Regions from separate parts of the Bradyrhizobium sp. USDA 3364 genome, predicted to be linked through region 1. Evidence: riboswitches for the same ligand, from Rfam matches in the RefSeq annotation. Region 1 holds a riboswitch; each other region holds the start of a gene.
What was found. Region 1 has a riboswitch for glycine ahead of ACVILL_RS05235 (recombinase family protein). Riboswitches for the same ligand answer to the same signal wherever they lie in the genome.
Positions count from the first base shown of each region.

Region 2: linked by a shared signal. The riboswitch ahead of gcvT (glycine cleavage system aminomethyltransferase GcvT) and the one ahead of ACVILL_RS05235 (recombinase family protein) in region 1 are both predicted to bind glycine.
Region 3: linked by a shared signal. The riboswitch ahead of ACVILL_RS38615 (D-amino acid dehydrogenase) and the one ahead of ACVILL_RS05235 (recombinase family protein) in region 1 are both predicted to bind glycine.

Region 1 is NZ_JBSRYG010000002.1:1,078,336-1,085,743, forward strand. It holds gene ACVILL_RS05235 (recombinase family protein) at 1-1,802, opposite strand, end outside; glycine riboswitch at 1,986-2,073, opposite strand; gene ACVILL_RS05240 (M24 family metallopeptidase) at 2,357-3,526, opposite strand; gene ACVILL_RS05245 (IS66 family transposase) at 4,249-4,641, opposite strand; gene ACVILL_RS05250 (IS3 family transposase) at 4,645-5,790, opposite strand; gene ACVILL_RS05255 (HAL/PAL/TAL family ammonia-lyase) at 6,285-7,408, opposite strand, start outside.
Region 2 is NZ_JBSRYG010000002.1:8,339,019-8,346,426, forward strand. It holds gene ACVILL_RS39470 (DUF3455 domain-containing protein) at 1-177, shown strand, start outside; gene ACVILL_RS39475 (cyclic nucleotide-gated ion channel) at 235-1,488, opposite strand; gene alaS (alanine--tRNA ligase) at 1,500-4,175, opposite strand; glycine riboswitch at 4,378-4,468, shown strand; gene gcvT (glycine cleavage system aminomethyltransferase GcvT) at 4,608-5,753, shown strand; gene gcvH (glycine cleavage system protein GcvH) at 5,768-6,133, shown strand; gene gcvP (aminomethyl-transferring glycine dehydrogenase) at 6,157-7,408, shown strand, end outside.
Region 3 is NZ_JBSRYG010000002.1:8,162,157-8,169,564, reverse strand. It holds gene ACVILL_RS38625 (ABC transporter permease) at 1-160, opposite strand, end outside; gene ACVILL_RS38620 (ABC transporter permease) at 164-1,105, opposite strand; gene ACVILL_RS38615 (D-amino acid dehydrogenase) at 1,265-2,626, opposite strand; glycine riboswitch at 2,697-2,812, opposite strand; glycine riboswitch at 2,816-2,922, opposite strand; gene ACVILL_RS38610 (M20/M25/M40 family metallo-hydrolase) at 3,014-4,144, opposite strand; gene ACVILL_RS38605 (ABC transporter substrate-binding protein) at 4,410-6,008, shown strand; gene ACVILL_RS38600 (hypothetical protein) at 6,298-6,582, opposite strand; tRNA gene ACVILL_RS38595 (tRNA-Leu) at 7,099-7,185, opposite strand.

The DNA of each region.
Region 1 (7,408 bases):
TTCGCGAGGCTGATCATTTTGCCGTCGGATGACGCGGGGTCATATTCCGGCAAGCCCAAGCGTTCGCGCATTTCCCGCACGCGAACAGTCGTCCAGGTCTCGCCGTCACCGGTCTTGCAGCGCATCCGATTGAGCGACACGGCGAGCTCTCGATCAGGCCAATGACCAGCGAGCTTACGAAGTGCGTCGACGGCAGTGGGCGCCATATCCCCCGGATATCGGCCCGTCTTAACGCGAGCAACACGAACCTCCGTGTGCGGGCCGCCGGTCCAGTGAATGAGCAGAACGGCCTCGTTGGTGTCCTCATCGAGATCGCAAACAATCTCTCGGACTACGATGTGAACCAGCCGCTGCTTGGTGCGTGTGTCCGTGGACGGTGCGTTCCACACCCGCGGCAGATCATACGCAAGTTGCAGAAGCAAGGCACGGTCGATCTTGGGACTTTCCGCCGATGCGGCGCGCAGCTCCTTGATCCGACCCTCAAGCTCGGCAACCCGCTCCAATGCGCCATTCCAGCGCGCCTCAAGTTCACGGGCAACGTGACGCTTCGCCGGATCCACAAGCTCGTACCGGCGTGCGGCAAGAGACGCTTCGTAGCGTGCGACCTCAAGCTCCCGTTCGACGGCGGCGATGATCTCATGTCTCGAGCGCTCAATCTGGTCGGACGCCAATATCGCTGCTTCAACAGCCCGATCGGAGACAGCCTCGAGGATTTGCAGCGCGACCGCACGATCGATCCGTACTCCGCCGATGCCGATGCATAAGCCTGCGCCGACATGGGCGTCATCGCCGCGGCATTGATAGCGATGGGCATTCCCCTTGGCCTGGCCATAGACCACACGCATCATCCGACCGCAACGTCCGCACCGCATCAAGCCGGTCAGAAGTGCGCATCCCCCGCGAGCCGATTTCCGCGAGCAGTTCTTCTTCATGTGCGCGTTTTCCAGCAGCAGCGCCTGATTGTCTTCATACTCCTGCCAACTGATATAGCCGGAATGATTGTCGCGCAGGAGAACATTCCATTCCTCCCGCGGCTTCTTGAACCCGCTGACCTTGCGGGCGCGACCGTCCACGATCCGTGTCTTCTGAGCGATTCGGCCAAACGCATAGGCGCCAGCATAGAGCGGATTGTGCAGGATCTGCATCACCGTGTGATAGGCCGGCGCTTTCCAGCTGAGCTTGTAGATTTGAACATTCCTCAGGACCATAGGCATTTTGATGTCGGCAGCGCGCAGCCAAAGAAAGACCTGCCGGGCGCTGCCGAGCTCGCGGAACTTCGTGAAGACGAGTCGAACCACTCCCGCCACATGTTCGTCGGGATCGATTTCGATCTTGCCGAGTTCACTCCAACAAAATCCGGATGGTAGCATGAAGCGGTACTCGCCGCGCTGGGCCTTGGAGTCTCGAGCGGCGATTCCACGTTGACGAAGCAGGCTCAGCTCATACTCCGACATCGTCCCCTTCAGTCCGAGAAGCAGGCGGTCGTTGACAAGCCGCGGATCATAGACGCCGTCGGGATCGATGACCAACGCGCCGGCGAGGGCGCATAGGTCGATCAAGTGATGCCAGTCGCGTCCATTGCGCGCCAGCCGCGATGCCTCGATGCAATAGACGGCACCGACATCGCCCGAGCACACCATCGCCACAAGCCGCTCAAATCCCGGCCGCTGAGTGCTGCCGGAACCTGAGCGGCCAAGATCGTCGTCAATGACCGTCACCGACTTAAATCCGGTGGTTTCAGCGACCTGCGCCAAGTCATATTGCCGCCGCTGGCTTTCGAGATTCCCCGTGACTTGGGACATTGTCGATTGGCGACGCTCGGCTACGCAACCCCGACCAGCTCCGCCGATCGTCCGTTGCTCCACCCGCGCCACTTGGCGTACAAAACTCCGAGACTCTAATTGCCGCTGAATGAAAAATTTAGGGGCAGGTCAGCTCGAAGGTTATCCCGTCGGCGGATGCGAGCGCATCTCTTTTCGGAGTTTTCGACTGACGTGGTCCTTTTGCCTGAGAGTTTCCTGGGACGGTTGCTCCTTCGGCACCGTTAAATCGATCTCTCCCAGCGTCAGATAATCAGTGTGACAGTTGCAAGAGGGCCGCCAGTCCTTTGGGCCGGCGGCCAGTCTAGGGAGGAAACGCCCATAGGGCAGCGATAGTGAAACAATCGCAAGTACCGCCAATCCCTTGGCGGATTTCAGAAAGAGCATTGAATAGGCTAGCGTTAGCAGCGGACCTACATCACTTTTCAAGTATCATTTCATCGGGAGGTTGAGCGGGAACGGCCCCGCACCGCATTGAAAGCGCTCTTTTTTTTGCGCTTACCGGGCAGCGAGTGCTCACCATTGCCACGGAGACGCTAAATTTTGATTTCGGGAAGGCGCTCGGGCGCAGGGATAGTCAAAAGCTCGCTATGCTCTATGCCTATTACTGCGACCTCTTCAGTCTGATAAACTCCGCCTTCTAGATAATACTTCGGCTCAACGTGGATGATCATCCCCTCGCGAAGAACCTCTTCAGAGCTTGGCGAGATTGAGGGAGGCTCGGTAATGCTGTAACCAGAACCGTGCCCGACACGAGAAAAGAAGGCCGTAAACGGACCCGGCAAGCCCAAAGAAGAGTTGCGCGCGATTTCTTCGAAGACGCTGTATGCTTCTCCTGTCGTCATACCGGCGCGAAATGCAGTAATAGTTTTCTGCGTAATATTTCGGACTTCGTGATAACGAGCCTGTTCCTCTGCGGTTACCTTTCCGGCTTTAGCTATCCGGTTAACATCAGAGATGCTCCCTCCTACAAGACATCCCATATCCGTCCAGATAAAGTCGTCTGCGGCTAGTGCCCGCTCCGTCGGCGGCAAGGGGGAAGGGAAGCTCCCTCTGCCAAACTTCACGGAAAGCATTGGGACCGCGCTGGCCCCTTTCTCAATCGCCCTAATGGTCAGATGCCGAGCAAACTCGATCTCCGTGACTCCAAGACGCAGTTCTTGGAAGCACTCAAGCATTGAGGAAGTCGCCACTTCCAGAGCAACCTTCTTTTGACGGATTTCGGTCGGGGATTTAACAACGCGGATTTGCCAGATATCCTCGGCGCCCTCGACCAGGTCCAGCGCGGCGAAGTTACTTCTACATTTATGGAGCAAGTTCAGCGAGCCCAACCCGCTGCTTTCAAAGCCATAATCCAGGGCGAGTCGGCGCGCGTTGCAGGCTCGCAATTGGTCAACAATCGCCTCGATAAACGCTAGAACGAATCCCGAATAGGCGACGTGCTCGATGCGGGAAGGCATCTCTTCAGTAAGTTGGATTGCCGGCGCCTCGGCGGCCGAGGATATAATGATAGCACCACTTCTAGAGCTTGGAACAAGAAGCGCGAGCGGACGAGCCTTTGATATCCACGTTATCGATTTGTATCCGGAGAAGTACTCAAAGTTGGCTTGGTCGGTAATCAAGAATGCGTCGATTGATCGCTCGGCCATTACGCGCTTAAGGCTCTTGAGCCTTGTCTCATACTCCGCCGCTTTGATCTTCAGCATCTCTCTAACACCTCATTCTAAGACCTTAGGAATATACTTTGTATATTTTATTTTGCTATTCGTCAAGTTTTGAGTCCAGAGGCTTGATGGCTCGCCATGTAGGCAATGGTCGTCGGAATATGATCCCACATCAACCGACGGCAAAATAATTAGCCTTACGAAGGCTGCCGCACACTTGGAATTTGCGTCGGATCAACAAAGAGCCTGGTCCTGAAGGGAGCCTCGCCGGCAACGGGCATCAATGGCTCGCAATGGTTGGTTCCTGTCGGCGCGCTGAGTCAGGAAACAGTATGCATAGCGATGCAACGAACGCCGGGACAGCTTCGGTTGAAGGCTTTGGAACGATTGCCGTCTTAAGGGCGGCGGCGCGACCGACAAGGCATTTGCATCGACTGCATTGCTCACTCGGCGGATCCGAGGCGAGTAAGTCGTGTAGGCAGCAGCGCGGATTGTAGCGCGTGCTTGATGACGAGTCCACGTTCAGCCCACCTCCTAAGGTCGTCTCGCAGGCGTCGAAGCACGCAGCCGCTTCCCGTTTCGTCAGCATCTGCAATCTTACAGTCGCTCATAGCGCGAGCGCAGGCCGTAGTACTAGACGGATTGCGCTACCCCTTTGAGGCCGAGAAGCGGGCATCGTTGCGGCCACGTAGGTCGCGAGCTCCCTGTACACGCGATCCCGTCCATCCCGCTTTCTGAGTAAGAACGAGCAGCTGACAAAGTTACTAAATTGTCGCATCAGCGACATGGACTTGTTCTTGGCTTGCTGCCCCCTGTAAGGGGCTGCACCGTTGATGGCAATTTGTTCTGATCCTGAAGGCGAGCAGCTGATGACCCTTGGTTCGCCGGGAAACGATACGCTGCAACACATCGCACAAGCAGGCCTGCGGATCGAAAACATAGAGTTTTGCCATGTTCCCCATTGACGCTAGGATCGCCCGGCTTTCAGCGCCGCCCTCGCTGCCGCTAGACGATGAGTTGCGCCTTCCCATCGCGATCGGGCGCATTGAACGCTCGACCGTGTTGGAGTAAATCTCGACGCGGCCGTCGAGGAGAAACAGCGTAAACCCGTCCCAGTGATTGAGCGCATGTTGACCGCCTCTGACCTGCCCCTGAATTTTTCATTCAGCGGCAATTAGAGTCTCGGAGTTTTGTACGCCAAGTGGCGCGGGTGGAGCAACGGACGATCGGCGGAGCTGGTCGGGGTTGCGCAGCCGAGCGTCCGTTGCGGTGAGGTGGGCGGCGTAGGCCGCGGGGGTCAGGTATTTCAGCGACGAGTGGGGACGCTGGAGATTGTAGTCGGCGACCCAATTGGTGATCTTGGCGCGGGCGTCGTCGAGATCGAAGAACAGAATCTCGTTGAGTAGCTCATCGCGCATCCGGCCGTTGAAGCTCTCGACGAAGCCGTTCTGCATGGGCTTTCCCGGTGCGATGAAGTGCCAATCGATGGCTGCGTCCTTGCACCAAGCCAGCACGGCGTTGCAGGTGAACTCGGTGCCATGGTCGGACACGATCATTCCTGGCTTGCGGCGTCGCTCGACGATTGCCGTGAGTTCGCGGGCCACGCGCCGCCCCGAGATCGACGTGTAAGGAATGGCGCCCAGGCATTCCTTGGTGACGTCGTCGACGACGTTGAGGATGCGGAAGCGTCGACCATTGACGAACTGGTCGTGGACGAAGTCCAGCGACCAGCGGACATTGGGCTTGGCCTCGACCAGGATCGGGGCCCGGGTCCCAACCGCCTTGCGGCGAGCCCGCCGCTTGCGGACGGTGAGCCCTTCCTCGCGATAAAGCCGGTAGATCCGGTTGATCCCCGATGGCTCGCCCTCCCGCCGCAGCAGGACGAACAGGCGGCGATAGCCGAAACGCCGCCGCTCGTTGGCGAGATCGCGCAATCGGCCACGCAGAACTGCCTCCGGCGGGCGGCTGGAGCGATAGCGGATCATCTCCGATCCGCACCCACGATCGAGCAGGCCCGCCGTTCCGACAGGCTCATGACGGCCTGCAAATGCGCGACAGCAGCGCGCTTGGCGGCGGGCCCTACCATTTTTTGAAAGGAGCTCGCGAAGTGCGGCTGCATCGAGCATCTGCTCGGCCAGAAGCTTCTTCAGCTTCCCGTTCTCCTCCTCCAGGGCCCTCAACCGCTTCGCCTCGGAAACGTCCATGCCGCCGAATTTGGCTTTCCAATTGTAGATCGTCGCCTCGGAGATCCCGTGCTTGCGAGCCAGATCGGCCGTCTTCGCCCCGGCCTCATGCTCCTTCAGCACCGCAATAATCTGCTCTTCCGTGAACCGTGCTCGCTTCATCTGTCCGTCCTTCTTCGGGCCGGACTCTAACTCCTTCTGGAGGAAATATTCAGTGGCAGGTCACGACGAACATGCGTTAATGCAAGGCGAGATTCTGGAAAGCAAACATGTCCTAGTCTTGGGCGATTCCAAAGAGACTCCATGTGTTCGTGAGCGGAATCGCCCAGAGAGACCAACCTCAATCTGAGCTCAATGCCGCAATCAGGGTATGGCGGCATCGCCGCGCAAGCCCCATCGCAGTCCCCCTCAACACTACTTAACGGAACTGCAAACAATCATTCAACCATCTATGAGCCACAGCCTATTGCCCAAACAGTGCCGACGCGGAGTCAGCGAATATGAGCTTTCGAAACGGCGGTCACCGCCTGCACCTCGCGGTATGGCGTGACGTCAATCGTACCAACGGATATCAACGGCCAAGGCCCAGTGCTATTGGTCATCACCGTGACACTCTCTCAGATTTCACCACTTCTCCCGCCCCCCTGCGCGTCCCGCGGCGGCTCACATTGAGGAAGCGGCAACAAGCCCTCCACAATCGCGAAGGATATGGCGGCAATATCTCGGTCCATCGCCCGATCTTCGACCAATGGCGCGCTGATCTTCCTCACCGCTTCATACAAGTGGCTCAAGGCAGAGGGCAGTTCAGATCCATTGGATCGCAGGTCAACGGCCTGACAGGCCGCCAAAAGCGTCATCGCGACGACGTCTCTCAATTTAAGCTCCATCTCCGCTGCGCCAAGCGCTGCGTGCAGTCCCAGGCTGACGATGTCCTGATTGAACTGTTCGGTTGGCAAGGTATGAACGCTTGCTGGAGCACTTTCACGCCGTAGATGCGCGACGAGAGAGGTATGCGACATTTGCACTCCCTTAAAGCCTTGATATAGGCCGAGCCGGGGACTCAACGAATTCGGGAGACCTCGCGAAAAGCGGCTGTCCATCAAAAGGGCCATGATGGCATGCATATGATTTCCGACTGTTGCAATATCAATCTTGAGCGCGTCCATTATGCGGGAAACATGCTGCCCCATAAAATTTCCGCCGTGAAGGACATCCCCAGTCTCCGGATCTATCAATGGGTTGTCGTTCACTGAACTCGCCTCACGCTCGATCACCATCCGTGCCTCACCCAGCGATTCCGGAACAATGCCAAGTATTTGTGGCGCGCACCGGATTGAATATATCTCTTGGACGCCTTCCGCGAGCTGGACGATCCCGGTGGCTTCATTCGACCTATGAACACCTGAAGAAGTATACGATGACCTACACGCCAACATCTCGCGAAGCGCCGCAGCGACGGCAATTTGACCTGGATGCCCTTTCGCAGCGTGAATACGAGCATCGTAGTGTTCTCTCGAGGCATGCAATGCATCTACTGCCAGGGCTAGCGCGCCGAGCGCAGCTCGAAACGTCATCCATACTCGCTGCACCGTTAGAGCGCCGATGCCTGTCATCGCTCGAGTACCATTGACGAGAGCCAGCCCCTCCTTCGCTTGCAATTCAACCGGTGTTATGCCAGCGCGAGATAATGCTTCACTGGCGCTCATCTCTTGTCCGGCAAAGCAGACGCGACCGCACCCGC
Region 2 (7,408 bases), 7.3 Mb from region 1:
ATTCCCTGGCTCAAGCTGGAGGTGATCTCCCATCGCGGCAACGGCCAGCTGTCCGGCGTCGCCACCGTGCAGCGGATCAACACCTCGGGCGGCGAGCTCAGCGGCGCCTGCGACAAGGCCGGTGCGTTGAAGAGCGCGGCGTACTCGGCGGATTACGTGTTCCTGCGCCGCGACTAGGCCAAGGCGTTTCCGAGCGAAGCGGGTACCGGTTCGCGTGATGAAAGCACCTCAAGACTAGTCGCGGATACCGCCGTCGGTCTCGCCCGGCGGCCCCTGGGTGATCTCGCCGGCGGCAAGGTCGCCGCCGGCCGTGAGCGGATCGGCAAGCCGCCCCTCCGCCGTCTCCCGGACATGCGCGGCGAGCGCCGGCATGCGCTCGATCAGGGCATGGAAGTCCTGGGCATCGAGCACCAGCAGCTTGGTCTTCCGCGTCGCCGTCACCGTGCCGGAGCGATTGGTCCGCCGCAGCAGCGCGATCTCGCCGAAGAACGTGCCGTCGGCGAGCCGGACGCGCTGGCTCGGCAGGTCGATCTCGACCTCGCCCGCGGTAATGAAATACATCGATGACGCCGCATCACCGCGCCGCACCAAGACCTCGCCGGCCTCGATGGTCTGCGACCGCAACAGGCGCATGATGTCGGCGATATCGGCAGCGTTTAGATGCGAGAACAGCGGCACCCGCGCCAGCATGCCCCAGGTCACGACGAAGTCGCGGCGCCGCACCTCGTCGGCGAATGCGGTCGAGATGATCGCGACCGGCAGCGCGATCATCGCGAAGCCGACCACGATCGCAACCACAGTGACGATCCGCCCGAGCGGCGTTACAGGGACGACGTCGCCGTAACCGACGGTGCCGAGCGTCACGATCGCCCACCACATCGCCTGCGGCATGGTGCCGAACTTGTCCGGCTGCACCTTGTGCTCGATGGCATAGAGCAGCGCGGCGAACAGCAGGACCGCGCCGGTCAGGATCACCACGCAGCCGAACAGCGTACGCCGCTCGGCATGCAGGGCTGCGAGCAGCGAGCGCATCGCGGTCGAGTAGCGCACCAGCTTCAGGAACGGCAGCATGCCGAACAGCACCAGCGCGGTCTTGTCGCCGATCGAAAGCACGATCGCTGACGGCAGAAAGGCGAGCAGGTCGATCACGCCGAGCGCGGAAAAGGCGTATTCGAGCCGCGCCTGCAACGGCGTCATGTCGCGCAAGGAGTGGCCGACCACGCTCCAGAGCCGCGCGGCATATTCCAGCGCGAAGGCGACGACCGCCGCGATTTCGACCGTGGTCAGCAGCCATCCGAACTGCGCGTCGATCTCGGGTACTGAGGCGAAGATCGCCGCCAGCACGTCGACGGCGATGATCGCGACGATGATCCCGGCAAACCGCGAGCCGCCCGAATGCGGCAGATCATCGCGCTCGAGCAGCTCGTAGAGACGGTCGCGCAGCCCGGGATCGCTGATCGTGGGCTTGAGCGGAGCCGTCGCCACGATCAGCCTCTCCGTCAGGCGGCGCCGGCCATTGCTTGTTCAATTGCGGACAGCGCGGCGTCCGCCTTGGCGCCGTCGGGCCCGCCGGCCTGCGCCATGTCGGGCCGGCCGCCGCCGCCCTTGCCGCCGAGCACCTCGGAGCCCCTGCGCACCAGCTCGACCGCATTGAAGCGTGAGGTCAGATCGGCGGTGACGCCGACCACAATGCCGGCCTTGCCGTCCTCGGTGACCCCGACGATCGCGACCACGCCGGAGCCGATCTGCTTCTTGCCGTCGTCGACGAGGCTCTTCAGATCCTTGGTCTCGACGCCCTCGACCGCGCGCGCGAGCAGCTTGACGTTGCCGACTTCGCGAACGGCTGAGGCTGCGCCGTTCGACGCACCGCCGCCGCCCATCGCGAGCTTCTTGCGGGCGTCAGACAGGTCGCGCTCGAGCTTCTTGCGCTCCTCCATCAGGGCGGCGATGCGCGCCGGCACGTCGTCGATCGTGGTGCGCAGCTCCAGCGCCGCGGTCTTGGCCAGTGCGATGGTGTCGTTGGCGTGCTTGCGCGCGTGATGCCCGGTCAGCGCCTCGATGCGGCGCACGCCGGACGCCACCGCGCCCTCGCTGGTCACCGAGATCATGCCGATGTCGCCGGTGCGGCGCACATGGGTGCCGCCGCAGAGCTCGACCGACCAGCCGAGCGCGTTCTGGCCGTGATCGCGGACGCCCCTGCCCATCGACACGACGCGGACCTCGTCGCCGTACTTCTCGCCGAACAGCGCGCGGGCGCCGGCCTCCCGGGCATCGTCGACGCCCATGATGCGGGTGGTGACCTCGTCATTTTCCAGCACGACATCGTTGGCGATGTCCTCGATCCGAGCGAGCTCTTCCGGCGTGATCTGCTTCGGATGCACGAAGTCGAAGCGCAGCCGGTCAGGCGTGACCAGCGAGCCGCGCTGGGCAATGTGATCGCCGAGCACCTGGCGCAGCGCCTCGTGCAACAGATGCGTCGCCGAATGGTTAGCGCGGATCGACGAACGCCTGGTGTGGTCGACCTCGAGCTGCAGCGCCGTGCCGACACTCAGCGTACCCTGCTCCACTTGGCCTAGATGCACGAACAGATCGCCGGCCTTCTTCTGCGTGTCGGTGACGCGGAACTTGACGCCCTCGCCGGTGAGGACACCGATGTCGCCGACCTGGCCCCCGGACTCGCCGTAGAACGGGGTCTGGTTCAGCACGATCGCGCCGCTCTCGCCGGCCTTCAGGCTCTCGACTTCGGCGCCATCCTTGATCAGCGCCGTCACCGCGCCTTCCGCGCTTTCGGTCTCGTAGCCGAGGAATTCGGTCGCGCCGAGCTTCTCGCGCAGCGGGAACCAGATCGCCTCGCTCGCCGCCTCGCCGGAGCCCGCCCAGGAGGCGCGCGCCTTGACGCGCTGCCGCTCCATCGCGTCGGTGAACGAAGCCTGGTCGACGCTGATGCCGCGCGACTTCAGCGCGTCCTGCGTCAGGTCCAGCGGGAAGCCGTAGGTGTCGTACAGCGTGAAGGCGGTGTCGCCGTCGAACATGTCGCCCTTCTTGAGGCCGGCGCTCTTCTCATCCAGAATCGAAAGACCGCGCGCCAGCGTCTTGCGGAAGCGCGCCTCCTCCAGCCGCAGCGTCTCCTCGATCAGCTTCTCCGCGCGCACCAGGTCCGGATAGGCCTGGCCCATCTCGCGGACCAGCGCCCAGACCAGGCGATGCATCAGCGGCTCGCTTGCACCCAGCAGCTGCGCATGGCGCATCGCACGGCGCATGATCCGGCGCAGCACATAGCCGCGGCCCTCGTTCGACGGCAGCACGCCGTCGGTGATCAGGAACGCCGACGAGCGCAGATGGTCCGCGATGACCCGGTACGATCCAACGTTCTGCTCGTTCGGACCGTGCCCGAGGGTCGACGCGGCGGCATCGATCAGGTTGCGGAACAGATCGGTCTCGAACACGCTCTCGACGCCCTGCAGGATGCAGGCCATGCGCTCCAGGCCCATGCCGGTGTCGATCGAGGGACGCGGCAGCGCCACGCGCTCCTCCTTCGTCACCTGCTCGTACTGCATGAACACCAGGTTCCAGAATTCGAGGAAGCGATCGCCGTCCTCTTCCGGGGTGCCCGGAGGTCCGCCCCAGATGTGCTCGCCGCGGTCGATGAAGATCTCGGAACATGGTCCGCACGGGCCGGTATCGCCCATCGCCCAGAAATTATCCGAGGTCGCGATGCGGATGATGCGGTCGTCCGAGAAGCCCGCGATCTTCTTCCAGTAGCCGGCCGCCTCGTCGTCGGTGTGGTAGACGGTGACGAGCAGCTTGTCCTTCTTGAGCCCGAAATCCTTGGTGATCAGATTCCAGGCGAGCTCGATCGCGCGCTCCTTGAAGTAGTCGCCGAACGAGAAGTTGCCGAGCATCTCGAAGAAGGTGAGATGGCGCGCGGTGTAGCCGACATTGTCGAGGTCGTTATGCTTGCCGCCGGCGCGCACGCATTTCTGCGACGTCGTGGCGCGCTGATAGCCGCGCTTCTCGACGCCGGTGAAGACGTTCTTGAACTGCACCATGCCGGCATTGGTGAACATCAGGGTCGGGTCGTTGCGCGGAACCAGCGGCGACGAGGCCACGATCTCGTGGCCGTTCTCCTTGAAGAAGTTCAGAAATGTCGACCTGATGTCGTTGACGCTGCTCATGTTCATCCAATCGGAAAAAGGGGCCGGCCAGCCGCAAAAAGGCGTCATTTTCCGGCCGAACGCTTTTAGACATTGCCAGCTGCGGTGTCCAGAAACTGTGCAGCCGGATCATGGGCTTGCCGCGGCAGCACAAAGCCCCGTGGGATAGTCGCTGCAGCTGCGTTGACAGTCTTGGTGGCGCCGTGTTTTCTACCTACGTATACCCCGTCACGTCGGGAGAGACCGGCCTTACCGCCGGCGCCGAAGGAGCAACCGCCCCGGAAACTCTCAGGCAAAAGGACCGCGTGACGTCTGACATCTGGAAAGAGGCGCTGGGGTCTTCCCCGATGCGTCCGCCGACGGGATAATACTCTCAGGCACAGCGACAGATGGGGCTTTCTGCAGGTTTCTCAAGGGGAAATAGGTCCCCGCGGGAACCGCGAGGGCCTTGTGATGCTTGCGCACGAAAACTCCCAGCTGAAACAGACCCCGCTGCACGCGCTGCATCTGGCACGCGGAGCCAAGATGGTGCCGTTCGCCGGCTACGACATGCCGGTGCAATACACCGCCGGCGTGCTGAAGGAGCATCTGCACACCCGCAAGGCAGCCGGCCTGTTCGACGTGTCCCACATGGGACAGCTCGTGCTGAAGGCCAGATCCGGCAAGGTCGCCGACGCCGCGCTCGCGCTGGAAGGGCTTGTGCCGCAGGACATTGTCGGCATCGCGCCGGGACGGCAGCGCTACGCGCAATTCACCAACAATGACGGCGGCCTGCTCGACGACCTGATGGTGGCGAATTTCGGCGACCACCTGTTCCTGGTGGTCAACGCCGCCTGCAAGGCCGAGGACGAGGCGCATCTGCGCGCGAATCTCTCGGATGCCTGCGAGATCGTGTCGCTGGCCGACCGCGCGCTGATCGCGCTGCAGGGCCCGAAAGCCGAAGCGGCACTGGCGAAACTTTGTGCAGATGTCGGTTCGATGAAATTCATGGACGCCGGCCCGCGCCGTGTCGCCGATATCGACTGCTTCGTCTCGCGCTCCGGCTATACTGGCGAGGACGGCTTTGAGATTTCGGTGCCTGCCGACAAGGCGGAAGCGCTGGTCACCGCGCTGCTCGACGATCCTGATGTGCTGCCGATCGGGCTTGGCGCGCGCGACAGCCTGCGGCTCGAAGCCGGGCTTTGTCTTTACGGCCACGACATCGACACCACGACGACGCCGGTCGAGGGCGCGCTGGAATGGTCGGTGCAGAAGGTCCGCCGTAGCGGCGGCGCCCGCGCCGGCGGCTTCCCGGGCGCCGACAAGATCCTCACCCAATTCGCGCAGGGCGCCTCGCGTCGCCGCGTCGGTCTCAGGCCGGAGGGCCGTGCGCCGGTGCGCGAAGGTGCCGGCCTGTTTGCCGATCCGACCTCGACCGAACAGATCGGCACCGTGACCTCGGGCGGCTTCGGCCCGAGCCTCAATGCACCGGTTGCGATGGGCTACCTGCCCACGTCCCTTTCCGCTCTCGACACCACCGTTTTCGCCGAGGTGCGCGGCCAGCGGCTGCCGCTGAAAGTCGCCGCCACGCCCTTCGTCCCCAATACCTACAAACGCTAAACGCGAGGATCTCCATGACGACGCTGTATACGTCCGACCACGAATGGCTCCGCATCGAGGGCGACGTCGCCACGATCGGGATCACCGACTACGCACAATCGCAGCTCGGCGACGTCGTGTTCGTCGAACTGCCCAAGGTCGGCCGCAGCCTGAAGAAGGCCGAGGCCGCCGCCGTCGTCGAATCCGTCAAGGCCGCCTCCGACGTCTATGCGCCGATCACCGGCGAGGTGGTCGAGGTCAACGAGGCGCTCGCCGCCGAGCCCGCTTTGGTCAATTCGGATGCCGGCGGCAAGGCCTGGTTCTTCAAGCTGAAGATTGCCGACAAGGGCGAGCTCGGCGGCCTGATGGACGAGGCCGCTTACGCCGCGCACACCGCCTAAAGGATTATCCCGAGGATCAACCGATGAACGCGCCCTTCAAGCCGATCAACGAAGCCGCCACCGATTTCGTCCGCCGACATGTCGGACCGTCACCGCGCGACGTCAACGCGATGCTGGAGACGGTCGGCGCCGCGAGCCTGCAGGCGCTGATGAACGAGACGCTGCCGGCGTCGATCCGCCAGAAGGCGCCGCTCGATCTCGGCCGCGCGCTGAGCGAGACCGAGGCGCTCGCGCATATGGGCGAGCTCGCTGCGCAGAACCAGGTGTTCACGTCGCTGATCGGCCAAGGCTATTCCGGCACCATCCTGCCCGCGGTAATCCAGCGCAACATCCTGGAGAACCCGGCCTGGTACACGGCGTACACGCCGTATCAGCCGGAGATCAGCCAGGGCCGACTCGAAGCCCTGTTCAACTTCCAGACCATGATCTGCGACCTCACCGGGCTCGACGTCGCCAACGCCTCGCTGCTCGACGAGGCGACCGCGGCGGCCGAAGCGATGGCGCTCGCCGAGCGCCACTCGCAGGTGAAGGCCAAGGTGTTCTTCGTCGACAAGGAGGTACATCCGCAGACGCTGGCGGTGATGCGCACGCGCGCAGCCCCCTTGGGCTGGGCGCTGCTGGTCGGCGATCCCCTGACCGAGCTCGACAACGCCGACGTGCTCGGCGCGCTGCTGCAGTATCCCGGAACGTCGGGCGCGGTGCGCGACCTCCGTCCGGCGATCGCATCGCTGCGCGCCAAGGGGGCGCTTGCGATCGTGGCCGCAGACCTGCTGTCGCTGACGCTGCTTGCCTCGCCTGGCGAGCTCGGCGCCGACATCGCGGTCGGCTCGGCGCAGCGGCTCGGCGTGCCGATGGGTTACGGCGGACCGCACGCCGCCTACATGGCGGTGCGCGACACGCTGAAGCGCTCGCTGCCCGGCCGCATCGTCGGCCTCTCGGTGGATTCACGCGGCGCGCCGGCCTATCGCCTCGCGCTGCAGACCCGCGAGCAGCATATCCGCCGCGAGAAGGCGACCTCCAACATCTGCACCGCGCAGGTGCTGCTCGCGGTGATCGCCTCGATGTATGCGGTCTATCACGGACCCGAGGGCCTCACCCACATCGCGCGCAGCGTGCATCGCCGCGCCACCGTGCTCGCCGCAGGCCTGCGCAAGCTCGGCTTCGCGCCGACCAGCGAGGCCTTCTTCGATACCGTGACGGTCGAGGCCGGCGCGAAGCAGATCGAGATCCTCTCCCGCGCGCAGACGGAGCGGATCAATCTGCGCATCGGCACAA
Region 3 (7,408 bases), 7.1 Mb from region 1:
CGTGTGGCGCGAGCAGCGGCGCGAAGATCGCCATCAGGATGATGAGGGCGAGGCAGATCGTCGCAACCGCGATGATCGGCGTCGAGGTCAGGAAGCCGAACTTGACGCGGAACGGCCGGGTGACGGGGATGGAGGATTCGGGGAGGGTATCGATCGCCATCGCTTAGTACCGGATACGAGGATCGAGCAGGGTGTAAGCAACGTCGATCAACAGATTGACGCCGACATAGATGCCCGACGTCAAAAGGATCATCGCCTGGATCACCGGATAATCGCGCGCCAGCACCGCATCGACGGTGAGGCGGCCGATGCCGGGCAGGTTGAATACGCTCTCGGTGACGACGACGCCGGAGATCAGCAACGCGAAACCGGAACCGATCACGGTGATGACCGGAACCGCGGCGTTGCGCAGCGCATGGCGCAGCAGCACGCCGGTCTCGCCGATGCCCTTCGCGCGCGCGGTACGCACGTAATCCTCACCCAGCACGTCGAGCATCGAGGCGCGCGTCATGCGGGCGATCAGCGCGACATAGATGAAGGAGAGGGTGCAGGTCGGCAGGATGATGCGTTCGAAGAACGGGCCGAATCCGGCCGAGATGCTCTTGAAGCCCTGCACAGGGACCCAGCGCAGGTCGATCGCAAAGATCTGGATCAGCACATAGCCGATCACGAATACCGGTACCGAGAAGCCGAGCACCGAAAGACCCATAACGAAGCGGTCGATCCAGGTACCGTGCTTCCACGCCGCGATCACGCCGAGCGGCACCGCAACCAGGATCGAGAGGATGATGGTGGCCAGCGCGACCGAAATCGACGGCTCGAGGCGCGGGCCGATCATCTCGAGGATCGGCTTGTTCGAGATCAGGGAGACGCCGAGGTCGCCGTGCAGCAGCTTGGCGACCCAGGTGTAGAACTGGATGTAGATCGGCTCGTTGAGACCAAGCGAGGTCCTGATGCGTTCGAGCTGTTCGGGCGTCGCATTGTCACCGGCGAGAATCGCGGCGGGGTCGCCCGGCGTCAGCCGCAGCAACAGGAATACGAACAGGGCCACCACGCCCATCACGGGAATGGCGGCGAGGATGCGGCGAAGCAGATATCCGAGCAAATTGGATCCGTTGGGTTGTGGCCGATGAAGTCCCCAGCGGGACCGTTGCACACCGGACCGTAGCACAGATGGTAGCGGACACACGGTAGAACTTCAGCAAGTCCCATGCCATCGGTGCTGCGGTTTTTGCGGTGCAGCTAATCAGTCCTGATGGTGCGATTATTCCTCCAATGACGTTCGAAGCAGTCCACTGGAAGGTGGATTGCTTTCAGCTTTGCGAGATTTCGCGGGCACGCGGTCGAGCCCAACACCAAGTGTCGGCGCCATCGACGGCGCATCGAGGTCGCGCCAGTCGTCGATCGCCCCTGCGACCATCTGCGCCGTCGCGGCCGACAGCGTCCAGCCGAGATGGCCGTGGCCGGTGTTGTAGAACACGCCCGGAGTCCCTCCGGCGCGAACCACCGGCATCATGTTCGGCATCATCGGGCGCAGGCCTGCCCAGGGCACCACTTTCGACGTATCGATGCCGGGGAAATGATGCCGCACCCAGTCCACCAGCGGCTGGATGCGGTCGGCCCTGATATCGCGGTTGAAGCCGTTGAACTCGGCGGTGCCTGCGACGCGGAAGCGGTCGGCGCCGAGCCGGCTGGTCACGATCTTCGCGGCTTCGTCGAGCAGGCTGACGGTCGGCGCGGCATCCCGGCTTTGCGGTGCATCGAGCTGCACCGTGATCGAATAGCCCTTCACCGGATAGACGTTGACGCGATCGTTGAGCAGGGCGGCGAAGTGGCGGCTCGCCACGCCGGCGCAAATCACGATGCCGTCCGCCTGCAACTCGTGCCGCGTCGCGACGCCGGCATCGTGCGAAGCAGCTTCGGTCCAGCCGATGCGGAAGCCGTCATCGCCGCGCGCGATCGTATCGACGTCAGCCTCGTGGACGAAGGCCGCGCCGCGGCGGACGCAGGCGTCGGCGAGGCCGCGCGTGAACTTGTGGATATCGCCGGTCGCGTCCGACGGCGTGAAGAAGCCGCCATAGCAGGTCGTCTGCAGCGCGGGTTCGATCGTGCGGATTTCGTCCGGCGTGACCGGCCGGCGGTCGAGCCCGCCCTGTTGCAGCAGCGTGTTGACGCGCAGGCCGGCGTCGAAGCCCGCCTTGTCGTGATAGACGTGCAGGATGCCGCGGCGTTCGAGATCGAAGGCGATATTCTCGCGCTGTGCGATCGAGAACAGATGCTTGCGCGCTTCGATTGCGAGTTTCGTGGTCTCGATGGTGTTGGCGCGGTAGCGCGCGATGCCACCGACGAACTCGCCGATCCAGGAATATTTGTGCCAGCTCGGCTTCGGATTCATCAGCAGCGGCGCGTCGCTGCGGAGCATCCAGCGCAGTCCCTTGAGAATGGTCGCGGCGCTGTTCCAGACTTCCGCGTTGCTGGCGGAAAGCTGTCCGCCATTGGCGAACGAGGTTTCCATTGCGGCGTAGCGATGCCTGTCGAGGACAGTCACGCGGTAGCCGCGTTCGAGCAGGGCATAGGCCGTCGTCACGCCGGTGATGCCGGCGCCAATGATCGCAATGTGAGGCATAATGGTCTTCAGGCTCCCGTGTTGTTAGAGTCGCCGAAGCGCCGGTGAAAACCGGCCGTTTCGACGCCCCATCTGTCACGGTACCTGAGAGCTTGATCCGCATCGGGCCTACGCCCGGAAGCGAACTATCCCCTTCGGTGGACGTCACGGCCCTTGATGTGCGGCCATGCTCGTCTCTCTCCAGATCGTCCTGACGATACGGTCCTTTTGCCTGAGAGTTTCCGGGGCGGTTGCTCCGTCGGCGCCGAAGCCGACAACACGAATGTTGTCGCTCCGATCTCTCCCGCATCGTCGCGTTGGACGGCCGGACCGTAGGCGAAGCCTCAAAATTGGACAAGGCTAAATTTCGATCCGGCAGTGCCAACGTGTTGTGCAGCGCAATCGATGTCAATCCAGCGTCGCGAGCAACGCCGCCATCAGGCGGCCGCGCTCGGCGAGGCTGTCGACCTCGATATGCTCGTTGAGCGTATGCGCATCGGCGCCGCGAACGCCGAGGCCGTCGAGTGTGGGGATGCCCATCGCGCCGGTGAAGTTGCCGTCCGATCCGCCGCCGGCGCTGCCATGCGGCAGATCGAGGCCCATCGCCGCCGCGAGGCCTTTTGCCTTTTCATACAGCGCCATGGTGCCGGCATCCGGCTCCCACACCGGGCGCGTGACGCCGCGCGTCACCTTGAATGTCACGTCGTTGGCGGTGCCCGATAGCGCCAGCATGCGCTCGACGCCGCGGTCGAGATCGGCCTGGCGCTTGGCCATGCTGAGGGCTTCGCCGGTGCACGTCGTGGCGACGCAATTGACCCATTGGCCGCCATGCACGATGCCGACCGAGAAGGTGCAGTCCTCGGTGGTCATGCCGTCAATGGCAATGATTTGCCGCGCCATTTCGCGGATCGCGGAGCGGCCTGACGACAGCGTTGCGCCGGCATGGCTCGGCTTGCCGGTGGCTTCCAGATTGAAGCGCGCGATCGCATAGCGGCCGGTGACGACACCGTTGTTCGGCCGGCCGGGCTCCGGCACCAGCACGTATTTGTTGCGCGCGGCTTCCGCCTCGATGATGTCGCGGGTCGACGGCGTGCCGACCTCTTCATCGGGCGTGAACAGCACGGTGATCGGCAGCGGCGTCGTGAAGGCGGCGCGCGCCAACTGCCGGATCGCCTCGATCGACAGATAGTTGCCGCCCTTCATGTCGAAGATGCCGGGCCCGAAGCACTTGTTGCCTTCGCGCCGCCACTTCAGTTTCTCGATGGTGCCGACCGGATGCACGGTGTCGAGGTGGCCGGCGATCAAAATGCCGGGCTGGCCCTGCTTCGGATGCGGAAAGCGGGCGCGGACGCAGCCTGCGAAACCCTGGCGGCCGGCGATGCGTTCGATCGTCGCACCCATGATCGCCATCTCGCGCGCGGCGAGATCGAGCATGCGCTCGACCGCGGCCGCGTCCCATGTCGGGCTCTCGCATTCCACCCAGCTGCGCAGACCCTGCAGCATCGCTTCGGAATCAAAGGGGAGATTGGCTGGGTTCATCGTTTTTCTCTCTTGTTGTTCTGACCGCGCCGGCTTCGGGCGGTGCTCACGAAAATCTCAGTCGACGATTTTGTAAAGCCAAAATCTGGCGCGGCGCCTCATTCGTTTGTGTACGTGCGATGCAGCCCGAAACCGATTGACGCGCTTTGCGCTTGGTGCAAGTCTCGATTTCACAAGCCATACAGCATGTTAGTTCGCCTAAATAACGAACGGCATGCATAACGAATAAGCCGGCTTTGACCAGTTACACGTCAGGAGAGATTGCATGTTCCCTATCTCGCGTTGGAAGCGCCGCACGCTAGCGGCCGCGTTAACGGCGTTTGCGCTGTCTTTTGCGCCGCCGGCGATGGCCGCGGGCAAGACCATCACCGCGGTGATGCATTCGGATCTGCGCGTCATCGATCCGATCATGACCACGGCCTACATCACCCGCGATCATGGCTACATGATCTATGACACGCTGCTGGCGACGGATGCCAACTTCAAGATCCAGCCGCAGATGGCGGACTGGAAGGTCTCCGACGACAAGCTGACCTATACGTTCACGCTGCGCGACGGCCTGAAGTGGCACGACGGGACGCCGGTCACCGCGGAAGACTGCGTCGCCTCGCTGCAGCGCTGGGGCAAGGTCGACGGCATGGGCCAGAAGCTGATGGACTTCGTCGCGAGCCTGGAGGCGACCGACGCCAAGACCATCACGATGAAGCTGAAGGAGCCTTACGGCCTCGTGCTGGAATCGATCGGCAAGCCGTCGTCGCGCGTGCCGTTCATGATGCCGAAGCGTCTTGCCGAGACGCCGCCGGACAAGCCGATCCCGGAACAGATCGGCTCCGGGCCGTTCAAATTCGTCCAGGCGGAATTCCAGCCGGGTGTGAAGGCAGTTTATGAGAAGAACAAGGACTATGTGCCGCGCAAGGAGCCGGCGAGCTGGACCGCGGGCGGCAAGGTCGTCAAGGTCGATCGCGTCGAGTGGGTCACGATGGCCGACGCGCAGACCGCGGTGAACGCGCTGCAGTCCGGCGACATCGACTTCATGGAGAACCTTCCGTTCGACATGCTTCCGGTGCTCGAGGCCAATCCGGATCTCAAGATCGACGTCCTCAACAAGTTCGGCTTCCAGACCCTCGGTCGCATGAACTTCCTCTATCCGCCGTTCGACAATCCGAAGGTGCGCCGGGCTGCGTTCATGGCGATGAACCAGAAGGACGTGCTCGACGCGCTGGTCGGCAATGCCAAGTACCAGAAGATTTGCGGTGCGTTCTTTGTGTGCGGAACGCCGCTGGAGACCGACGTCGGCGCCGAAACGCTGGTGAAGGGGAACGGCATGGCCGAAGCCAAGAAGGCGCTCGCCGCGTCCGGCTATGACGGCACCCCCGTCGTGATCATGGCGCCGGGCGATGTGACAACCCTGAAGGCCCAGCCGGTTGTGGCTGCGCAGCAGTTGCGCGAGGCCGGCTTCAAGGTCGACCTGCAGGCCACCGACTGGCAGACCGTGGTGACCCACCGCGCCAGCCAGAAGTCGCCGAAGGAAGGCGGCTGGAACATGTTCTTCACCAACTGGGTTGCGGCCGACGTCTCCGATCCGATCGTCAACGCCTCGATCACGGGGCGCGGCAAGAACGGCGGCTGGTTCGGCTGGGCCGAAGACCCGAAGATCGAGGAACTGCGTGACAAGTTCGCGCGCGCTGCCACGGCCGAGGACAAGAAGAAGATCGCAGCCGAGATCCAGACCGAGGCCTACGATCAGGTGATCTACATTCCGCTCGGCCAGTACACGATTCCGAGTGCGTGGCGGAAGTCGCTGACCGGTGTGCTCGACGGCCCGGCGACGCCGATCTTCTGGAACATCGACAAGTCCGAGTAAGCTTGCGGCTTGACGCAAAACAAAATGGCCGGGATTTGTCCCGGCCATTTTTATTTTCGCTGTCGCTCGTCAGGTGTGACTGTCGCGGAGCTGTTCGAGCCCGCCGTGAAGCGGCGGCCCGCTTTGCGGCGCGCTCTGCGGCGGGGAGGGGCGGTCCCCGTGCGGATTCTCGCGCTGATCGCGTTGGTCGGTCGTGCGTTGCGCGGATGGACAGTCGTTCGGCATCGTCATGCTCCAATTTGCGGCATGACAACAAGGATGCAGTCGACTGGTTCCGGGACGGCCGCCGCTAATCCGCGTGGCCTGGTCTTGCGCTGTTCGAGCTTGACAGGCTGGTGAGCTGCGTCTGTCCGACACTGGCGCTGTTCATCCAGACCGCCGCGCCGGCCGCAAGCGCCAGCAATCCGTACAGCATGATCGCGCCGCGGATCCAGCGCCGGTAGATCGCGCGCTCGTCGGGCGTCGCGTCACGGAATTTCTGCGCGTTGAGTCCGTTGCTGCAATGAGCCGCGTCGTCGCCGTGCTCGGGAATCGACGCACCGTGATCGCGCGCCTCGTCGCTTGCAATCGACATTGCCGGTCTCTCCGACCAAATTGATTTCAAAATGCGACGGCCGCAAAATGTGCGGCCGGAAATTTCCAACGCGGGAAGACTACACCGTGTGGCGGTCACGGCGTGTGAAGCCAGTCACAGCCGCAAAACACGATGAGGTGATGCGGGCATCGCGATACCGCGCGGGTCTGCTCAGGCCGTGGGTGGCGTGGCGGCTCGCGTCGTCGCGTCCTCAAGTCGGGGGCGATCGAATTCGGCAACGAAGCCATCCCCTGCACAGTCCGGAATCTCTCGCCCCTGGGCGCCTGCATCGAGGTCAACTCGCCGCTGTGGTTTCCCGACCGCTTCGTGCTCGCCGTCGACGGCGAGCGGCACACGAGCCGGGTGATCTGGAAGCGGGAAAGGCGGATCGGACTGGGGTTCGACTGACGCACCGCGCTGTCGCCCCTTGGGCTTCGGCGCGGCAGCCTTCGCTCACTTCGCTCCGATGGGGTCTTACTGGCTTGCCGAGCCGTAGCTCGCAAAGCGAGCGAAGGCTGGTGCGGGCGGTGGGACTCGAACCCACACGACGTTGCCATCGAGGGATTTTAAGTCCCTTGCGTCTACCAGTTCCGCCACGTCCGCGTTGCGCAAGGCGCGCCGATTTCTAGCGCGTTTGGAGGCCGAGTGGAATTGCCATTATCCGCTGCTAACAGATGCGCTTTCAAAGGCTTAAGCGGCTGCCCGCAAATCCATTTGCCTCTCCGGCCGAGCGTTGGGATAAGCAGCGCGCCGCCGCGATTGAGCCTCAATCCGGACACCGGCGGCTGCTTTAGGCAATCTCAACACTGTCTGATTAAGAAAGCTG